3 regions of the Clostridium sp. BJN0013 genome follow, and region 1 is predicted to be linked to each of the others. Evidence: riboswitches for the same ligand, from Rfam matches in the RefSeq annotation. Region 1 holds a riboswitch; each other region holds the start of a gene.
What was found. A riboswitch is a leader RNA that binds a small molecule or an ion and turns the genes downstream of it on or off. The one in region 1 is predicted to bind thiamine pyrophosphate.

Region 1 (3,284 bases):
CTCTTGCAGATGAAGTTTACGCTCCCGGGTGGTTAAAGGATAACACAAATATTCCCTACAGAGGTATGATGTTTTCTGGTGCAGCTATGTTCTTGGGGCTAATGATGGGACTTTTATTTCCCAGAGTGTATTTGTTTTTAGTAAGCTGTGGAGGATTTTCATTACTTTTTACATATATAATGATTGTAGCTTCACAAATTCGATTGCGTAAAAAGCATATGTACATTATAGAAGAGAAGCAACATAGCTACATTTCATGGATTACTGCCATAAGTCTTATTGCTATTATTTTAAGCATGCCTTTTATCCCAGGCCAGGCATCAGGTCTCATAGCAGGTATAGTAATTATTGTCTTTTATTCAGTAGTATACATAGGTGTGAAGTATTATGTAAGAATTAAAAAATATGTCAGATTAGATAGTAGATTTGATGCAAAAGAACGTAAAGCTAATTTTTTTATGGAGTTTTCTAAAGAATTAGTTGAGAGGAAAAAAGTTTTCCCGAAAAGGAAGGGGAAAAAATATGATAAGTGAAGTATTTCATCTTGCTCAAAGCTCTAGTGATAATGCAGAAACTATAAAGTCCAGAAATTCAAAATTTAATTTCAAGGCTAGTAGCATCACGGCTATTAGCCTTGCCAGTTCAATTAGATATTATTTTTTTATTTATAATTGTTTCTAAATGTTTTACAGGAAGTAATATTATTATTGAAATACATATTACACCTTCAATAGCCATAAATATACCATTTAAGGTAAGAGAATAAATTGCGGGGGACATTCCTTTTGGGGCAAAGCTTCCAAAGAAGATTACTCCAGATATAAAATGACATATAAATCTTCCTAAAAGTGCCAGCAATGTACCTATAATTTTTCTGTTTCTAAAATATCCAGCTATACCTAAAGCCATAAATGGTAGAGGATAATCAAATATAACTTGTACAGGATGAAGTATGTATGGATCTAATATTAAGGTTATAATTCCATATAAAAATCCAGTAATGAAACCAACTTCCGGGCCATAAAGTAAAGCCATGAGAAGTATAGGTACCATACTTCCTAAGGTTATACTTCCACCTTGAGGCAGATGATATATTCTAAATATTTTAAGTATGGTGGCCAGTGCCAGTGCTATACCTATATGAGTTATAAGCTGTGTAGTGAATTTAACATTTTTAACTTTCGCCCAGAATAGGATAAAAATAATAACAGCAATTAATGCAAAAATAGAAGTTGGGTGAGATGAGATCTCTGTAATATTTTTTATTAAAGACATAAAAAACCTCCTTACTCAGCTAAGGTGCTAAAAAAGTCGCATTCCATAGGAATACGACTTGTTTTTTTAAAAATCCGCTTCCCTACGCTGGTGTTATCCAGATCAGGTAGAAGGGTTAACAACTGGTGTTTCTCAGCCTACAAGGCACCCCTAGCATTAAGTATTTAATTATTATATAATCATTATAGTATATAATGTATAATATTTCAATTATGTAGGTTGATGTAGAGATTATAATTTAAAATGAATTTTGGAGGTGGCTATCATGGATACAAATATTTCCTGGGTAAATGATAAAAAAATAGAGAGGACTATTAAAGCCTTAAAAAGGAATAACATGAATGGATTTTATGTGAAGGATAGGCAAGAATTTTTCAGTAAAATAGAACAGCTAGTCAAAAAAGATTCTGTGGTAAGTTGCGGAGGGTCTGTTACATTGCAGCAGTCAGGTGTTTTGGAATATTTGAGAAGTGGAAGATATAAGTTTTTAGATAGGGCGGCAGAAGGAGTGACTCCGGAGCAAAAAAAGCGGATACACAGAGAAACTTTTTTTGCAGACGCATTTTTTACCAGCGTTAATGCCTTAACTGAAGAAGGAGAACTGTTTAATGTAGATGGTACAGGTAATAGAGTTGCAGCTATGCTTTTTGGTCCTGATAAAGTTATTGTAGTCTGTGGTGTAAATAAAATTGTAAGAAATTTAGAAGAAGCTATAGAGAGAAATAAAAGTGTATCTGCCCCTGCTAATGCCAGAAGGCTTAATTGTAATACACCCTGTGTTAGCACCGGACGCTGTATGGAGTGCAATAGTAAAAGCAGAATATGTAACGAGTATACCTTAATAAGAAATCAACTTGATGATTCCAGGATTTATGTATTTATAATTGATGAAAATTTAGGATATTAAATTTATCAATCATATAGAAATACCGTATTATTCATATATTTGAATTTTACGGTATTTTTATCTAGGAAAGTAAATAAATATTTCAATAACTTTAGGGAATTATAAATATAAATACGATATTAAAAGGTGATAGTTATGAATAAATTCAAGATTTTTTTGCATATTATTGTAGTAGTAATATTTATTATATGTTTTTTAGGTACAAGTGGAATGCTGGTGGAAAATATGGAAATACCAGTAGGGGTAGGAGCGGATATAGAAAGAAATTCTGACAATGTATTTTATAGCATACCACTTTTGGTATATTCCTTTGAGAATGTAAATCAAGTGATGAGTACTACCATTATTGGAAGCAATGGAAATCTGGGACAGACAATTCAAAATAGACAATTAAAAGAAGGGAAAAAATCCAGTTTGGGGCTTAATAGAGTATTTTTATTTGGTGAAGAAACTGCAATGTTTGGCATAAAAAATTTTTTAGATATATGGGTAAAGAATCAAGCTACAAATGACAGGGCATTATGTGCAGTGTGTAAAGGGAAAGCTGAAGACATATTCAAATATAAGACTAAAGAGTACTCTAATGCTGCAGAATATATTGAGGGAATGATAAAGAATCTGCGTGAATATAATTTTTTTTCTATGCAGTATACTGCTATGGATTTAATAGTTAGAGTGGATGCGGAGGGAAGAAATGTACTATTACCCTATATAGAGTTAAAGAATAATGGCATAGAAACTACAGGGCTTGCCATATTCAAACGGGATGTTATGGTGGGAAAAGCAGATATGAATGAAACAAGAATAATTAATATTTTAAAGGAAAGTAGAGTTAAAGGTATATTGACATTACAAAAAGATTTAAAGCATTATATAAATTGTTATGCATATTCAAAAAGAAAAGTTAAATGTTATAAAGAAAATGGTAAGTATAAATTTGTAATATATTTAGATATAGAAGGAAATATGATGTCCAATGAATTGTATAGCAATTTATCTTCAAATCCTCAGGTATTAAAAGAATATGAAGAAGATATGAGAAATTATATAGAAAAAAAAGCTAATGAAACCATAAGGAATATTAAATATAAGTATAAAACTG
Region 2 (3,284 bases), 630 kb from region 1:
CAAGCCACCGGATCTAATACTACCGGAATATTATGTATTTTTGCAGACATAGCTGCCAAAATTGCAGAAGATTCCTGTTCTCTAGTAAAAGTTCCTATATTTATATATAAAGCAGACGATATTTTAACAAAATCAAAAACTTCATCATAGGCTTCGCACATGGCAGGTGAAGCACCATAGGATAACAAAATATTAGCACAATCATTTATGGTTACATAGTTAGTAATGCAGTGCACAAGAGGCACATTTCTTCTAACTTCTTTCAATACCTCTGAAACTCTATTCAATCTTAAATCATTCATTTTTTTCCTCCTCTTATAAATCTAGCCAAAAATCAAGTATCAATCAATGCTATTTTAATCTTAAAAATCTATACCGGCTTTTCTATAAATTTCAATAAGATGCCCTACAGGACCAACTCCTCTACCTAAATTAAATGAATTTTCTATAGCTTTGGTTATATACTCTTTCGAGAGGAGCATACACTTATCAATGCTGTAACCTTTAGCAAGATAAGATGCTATGGCAGAAGACAAAGTACATCCTGTACCATGGGTATTTTGGGTATTTATTTTATGTCCCTGTAAATTTAATATGCCGCCATCATAAAGTAAAATGTCATCTGCATCATTACACCTGTGTCCTCCTTTTACAAGTACACTTTTTGCTCCTAATTTTTTTATTTTAAAAGCTGCCCTTTCCATATCTTCTCTACTTTCTATTTTTAATCCAGTAAGTACTTCTGCTTCTGGAATATTGGGAGTTATAACATCTGCAATTTTTACCATATCTTTTATAGCTTGCTTGGCTTCTGGTCTTAAAAGAAAATATCCGCTTTTCGATATCATTACAGGATCCAATACTATATTTTTAGCCTTATATTCTGCCAGAAGTTTTTGTATTACAAATATAGTATCGCTATTTGAGACCATGCCAATTTTTACCGCATCTACTTCTATATCATCAAATACAGCTCTTATTTGAGACTCTACTATTTCAGGACTTACATCCATAACAGCTTGTACTCCCATTGTATTTTGTGCTGTAACAGCAGTAATTACACTCATGCCATATACCCCAAGAGCACTCATAGTTTTTAAGTCTGCCTGTATACCAGCTCCTCCCGAACTGTCAGAGCCTGCAATTGTTAATACCTTTTTCATCAAAAACACCTCCATTTATAAATTACTCATCCCCCATTTTGAAGAAGCTGGGAGTATTATCTGATTCCACCCTTCGAATAAAAATAAAAAGTGTATGCAGAAAAACATACACTTAAAAAGCCTATAAGACTATATAATATTGTTTCCCTACGCCAGCTTTACCTGGATCAGGTTCAAAGGGTTAGAAATACTTCTTCTCAGCTTTTACAAGCACCCCCACAAAACTATTATATTTTACTTTTATTTTACTACAGTAATAAAAATTTGCAACCTAAATTTTATATACAAATTTTTCACACTCACCCTTCTATTAGTATTTTACTTTTATCTATTTCATCTGAAAACATTTCACACAAAACTCTTACTAATATTTTTACACATTTATATTCTAAACCTAAAACTACTATAAAAGATTTTCTGCTAAGTTTTGAAATTCTAGTTGACAAATACTTTAGCACCTGTTATTATTTTATATGTTAACTACAGGAATTAATAGACATTAAAAGTAAATCAAACTGGTTTATATCATGCCGAAGTGGTGGAATTGGCAGACGCAACGGACTCAAAATCCGTCGCTGGCAACAGCATGCGGGTTCAAGTCCCGCCTTCGGCACCAGGTCATATTGACGGAAAAAGACTCTTCAGATTACTCATCTAAAGAGCCTTTTTCATCTCTATATTCCCTAACTTATTTTTACTATAACTCATTCTCAAAAAATGTGATCAATATTACCATCAATCAGATTTTTTTTTAAACCTCCTAGTTTTTATTTATAAGTTAATTTATCCTTGAGATAAATATTTTTTATTCTATACTACCTAATAACTCATTTGCAATGTTTATGCTTTCTAACCTCATAATACTTTCCTCTGCACTTCCATAACTTAAAAGATTAATACTGCCGTACCATACAATTTTCTGATCAAATATTGCAAATTTCTGATATATATTTGTTTTAAAAATAATATCTATTCCAGACATCCTTATAAATTTATACATTTCCATTAAAGCACCTTTATCTTTTTCTTTAAAATCTGTTTCTGGACGAGTAACTACCTTGACCCTATTTCCATTTTTTATTGCAATCATCAAAAGTTTTAACATTTGCGACAGTCTTCTTTTGCTTATAAAAGGACTAACTATAATAATTTCATGTTTAGTTGAAAAAACATCATTACTAAATACAGTTAAAAAATTATTATTGTTATAAATCAAATTTATTGTTTCAAATGGTTTACTCTCACTTTTAGCGGAATATCCTATTGAAGCATATCCCTTTAACCTTTTTTCATACATTCTTTCTAATACACCAATATGTACATCAACATAATCATAAATTTGAACTTCATTTTTATTATCATATATTCTGTGAAGTCTACCAGCATATTGCTGCAGCGTTCCTTTCCATGCTATAGGCATTGCAAGAAATAGAGTATCTAGTCTCGGTTCATCAAAGCCTTCTCCTACAAATTTACCTGTAGCTACTATTACAAAGCTACTTTGTTTTGCTATACTTGAAAGTTTCTCTAATTCAGTTTTCTTTTCTTTAACTGACATTCTTCCAGTAAGTACAATAACATTAGGTAGTTTTTTTTCTAAAGCATTAGCAAGTATTTCGACATGTGCTGTTCTTTCAGTTAAAACTATGGGATTTCGGCCCTCTTTTACACAACTTATAACATCACTAATAATTAATTCATTTCTAATCTGACTAGTACTTATTTCAGAATATATTTCTGCTATTGTCCATTCCTTTTCATTTTGACAAACAGGTTTTCTAAAAGAAGTAAATCTCGGAATAACATAATGTTCAAAAGGTTGTTTTTCAGCCTGCTTTCGTGCATCGACCTTGTATCTAATAGGACCACACTGCATAAATATTATAGGATGATGACCATCCTTCCTTATTGGAGTTGCAGTTAATCCATAAACATATTTTGCCCATGTATTTTTTAGTATTTGTTCAAAGCTAAAGGCTGAAACGTGATGACATTCATCCACTAAAACCATTCCATAACTTTTTACTAATTCTTTGACTTCATTTTTTCTTACTAACGACTGCATTATAGCAATATCAATGATACCATTTAAGTTATTTTTGCCTGCCCCTATTTGTCCTA
Region 3 (3,284 bases), 190 kb from region 1:
TTACTTTATACACAATCATATCATCCACTACACCGCCTTCTTCATTGCACATGGGACTATATCTTGCCTGACCATGATACATTCCTTCAAAATTATTGGTAAGCAGATAATTAAGATTTTTTAATGCATCTTCACCTCTGCAAGTAACTTCTCCCATATGGGATACATCAAATACGCCACAGGCCTTTCGTACTGCCATGTGCTCTCTTATTACTCCCTCTTCATATTGAACCGGAAGCAGATAGCCTGCAAAAGGAACCATTTTTCCTTTATACTTTAGATGTTTTTCATAAAGTGGTGTCTTTTTTTCCATTGCTCCATCCCCTTTTCAATAAAAAAAGCACATAAATAAACAACCTATTTATTTATGCGCTCTGTCTTTATACCTGAAAGATTTTAGCTTCTTCGGTGTATTGCTTATTGCTACTTTCCAGAGTTTCGTCAAAATCCAGTCCTTTTACCTGAGAGTTTACTGCAGCTTCCCCTTCGGTGCTGCCATATTCCGGCAGTCTCTCCTAAATCCATCATCCGAGTATTATATTTTTATTAATAAAATATTAGCATAGCCCCTTTATAGTGTCAATAAAATACTAAAATTCCATATCAATTTCTTAAATTTTATTCCTTATTATTTACAATAAAAAAATTAATATATAAAATTATTATGAAATTCATATAATTTTTAACCTTTTGCAATATCTATACATAATATATATTTTTTACAATTATACTGTATATTTCAAAATACCTTTAATCTTCTTCTCTTAAAATATTTATATTTTTCCCCTCCATTACTTTGTTCATATTTCTTACAGCACACATTTTTCCACACATAGTACAAGTATCTTCATGTTCCGGGGTAGATTCTTTTCTGTATCTTATTGCCTTTTCCGGATCAATTGCCAATTTAAACATCTTATCCCAGTCAAGCTCCCGTCTTGCCTTGCTCATTTTATAGTCCCAATCTTTTGCACCTTTTATATTATTGCTTATATCTGCAGCATGTGCTGCTATTTTAGAAGCTATAATTCCTTCTTTCATATCCTCAACACTTGGAAGCCTTAAATGCTCTGCTGGAGTAACATAACACAGAAAATCTGCACCGTTTGCAGCTGCTATCGCTCCACCAATAGCACTTGTTATATGATCATATCCCGGTGCAATATCTGTAACTAAAGGTCCAAGTACATAAAAAGGCGCACCATGACACAATTTTTTTTCCAGCTGCATATTAGAAGCTATTTCATTTAAAGGCATATGTCCTGGTCCTTCGACTATAACTTGCACATTCTTTTCCCATGCTCTTTTGGTAAGCTCTCCAAGAGTTATAAGTTCCTTTATCTGACTGGCATCTGTAGAATCATTGATGCTTCCTGGACGACAGGCATCTCCGAGACTTATGGTAACATCGTATTTTGCAAATATATCTAAAACTTTATCGTAGTATTCATAAAATGGATTTTCTTTATTGTTTAGTTCCATCCATGCATATAAAAGAGATCCCCCTCTTGAAACTATATTAGTAAGTCTTTTATTTCTCTTAAATACTTTTACAGTTTCCCTGTTGATTCCTGCATGTATAGTCATAAAATCCACTCCATCCTGGGCGTGTTTTTCTACTACAGCTAAAAATTCTTCCGATGATATATCACTTAATTCCTTATCATAAAACCCTACAGCATCATATATAGGTACAGTACCTATCATAGCCGAACATATCTCTACAATTTTCTTTCTAAATTTTTCAGTTTTCCCATAAGAACTTAAATCCATTATAGCTTCTGCTTTCATATCAACTGCCGTTTTAACCTTTTCAAGTTCCATATCCATATTGGCACAATCTTTTGATATGCCTAGGTTAACATTTATTTTAGTTTTTAATCCCTGACCAACACCCTGGGCATCTAAAGATTTGTGATTCCTATTTGCAGGTATTACTATTTTACCTTCAGATACAAGCTTCCTTAAAATTTCTACATCCATATCTTCTTTTTGAGATACCACTTTCATTTCCTTTGTTATAATTCCCTTTTTAGCAGCATCCATTTGAGTAGTAAAATTCATACTTCATCCTCCTTTTATTGTTAATTCTTTATACACCGATGAGTCATGTCATTTGTATAATGAATTTAATAAAAGCCTATAAAAACAAAAAGCATAAATCCGTAGACTTATGCTTTAATTACCAATATATTTACACAAACAACTTCCTACGCTGGCATTACCCAGATCAGGTTTAGGGTCAAAGAATTAACTTTCTTAATCTCAGCCGGAAACACCAGCCCCCCTCTATATATTATTTAACTTTTTTATATACTATCACAAAAGCTATCTTCAATCAAGTAAAATTGAAAATAGGTTGGACAATAATTTCAAACAGGCTTACAACTTTCCCTATAAGTTAAATTTATGTTAATACCTAATATTCTGGCATATATTAAAAAATGTATTATATCTTTATCTATACCTTCTTCTATATTTTTTAATTCCTCTTCTTTGAATCCAGAAATACCGGATAAATCTTCAAAGGTTCTTTTATTTTCTTCTCTGCATCTTTTTAAAATTCCCCTTAACTTTAAATATATTTCTTCCACCTCTATGTATTTTCTATTTGCATTCATATTCTAAATCCCCCTTATATCAAGTTTTTCTTAGGTTCAGGTAGAGTTTACTCATAAATAATGCTTTTCTCCACCTGAACCTTAGAAGAACTTATCCAGGCGCATAGCAGTACTTATCCCCCACTTTGAAGAAGTCAGGGGTGTTAGCTAATTACCGTGTTCGGATAAACAATTAAGAGTTAAGAGTAAATTAAAAATCAACTTATATCTTAACTTTTAATTCATTATTTCAACATTGATTAGTTATAGTAGTAATTTTATTTAAAATATCATCTGTAAGTTTATTGAGTTTTTTATAATCACTGCACTCTGTATAAACCTTACATAAAGGTTCATCTGCATCTGGCATTACCAATGTCCATCCATCTTCAAAATTAAGTTTTACCCCTTCAATCAGATCTATGGATTTTGAAGTATTTTCTTCTATTAAATTTCTCATCAATCTCCCTTTCATATTCCAGGGACACTTTATTTCCTTTTTCATAGTATAATATTTGGGTATAACAGAGGTTATCTGAGAAAGAGTTCTGTTGCAGTTTGCCATAAAATTAATAATCATGGCACATACACTTACTGCATCTAATGTCATAAGATATGCATTTACCATATCCCTTTTACTTATACCTGTTGTATTTTTCAAGTAGGTTTCCAGTATAACTTTAT

Region 2: another riboswitch for thiamine pyrophosphate. It lies ahead of thiD (bifunctional hydroxymethylpyrimidine kinase/phosphomethylpyrimidine kinase); the one in region 1 lies ahead of thiT (energy-coupled thiamine transporter ThiT).
Region 3: another riboswitch for thiamine pyrophosphate. It lies ahead of thiC (phosphomethylpyrimidine synthase ThiC); the one in region 1 lies ahead of thiT (energy-coupled thiamine transporter ThiT).

What each region holds. Positions count from the first base shown of each region.
Region 1 covers NZ_CP162495.1:1,605,102-1,608,385, forward strand. The annotation lists gene AB3K27_RS08130 (amino acid permease) at 1-533, shown strand, start outside; gene thiT (energy-coupled thiamine transporter ThiT) at 643-1,275, opposite strand; TPP riboswitch at 1,338-1,437, opposite strand; gene AB3K27_RS08140 (lactate utilization protein) at 1,541-2,182, shown strand; gene AB3K27_RS08145 (Ger(x)C family spore germination protein) at 2,318-3,284, shown strand, end outside.
Region 2 covers NZ_CP162495.1:979,152-982,435, reverse strand. The annotation lists gene thiM (hydroxyethylthiazole kinase) at 1-302, opposite strand, end outside; gene thiD (bifunctional hydroxymethylpyrimidine kinase/phosphomethylpyrimidine kinase) at 363-1,163, opposite strand; TPP riboswitch at 1,290-1,391, opposite strand; gene AB3K27_RS05240 (hypothetical protein) at 1,463-1,609, opposite strand; tRNA gene AB3K27_RS05235 (tRNA-Leu) at 1,693-1,779, shown strand; gene AB3K27_RS05230 (DEAD/DEAH box helicase family protein) at 1,969-3,284, opposite strand, start outside.
Region 3 covers NZ_CP162495.1:1,797,244-1,800,527, reverse strand. The annotation lists gene gcvT (glycine cleavage system aminomethyltransferase GcvT) at 1-313, opposite strand, end outside; glycine riboswitch at 440-528, opposite strand; gene thiC (phosphomethylpyrimidine synthase ThiC) at 751-2,064, opposite strand; TPP riboswitch at 2,190-2,299, opposite strand; gene AB3K27_RS09360 (hypothetical protein) at 2,373-2,621, opposite strand; gene AB3K27_RS09355 (sugar phosphate nucleotidyltransferase) at 2,851-3,284, opposite strand, start outside.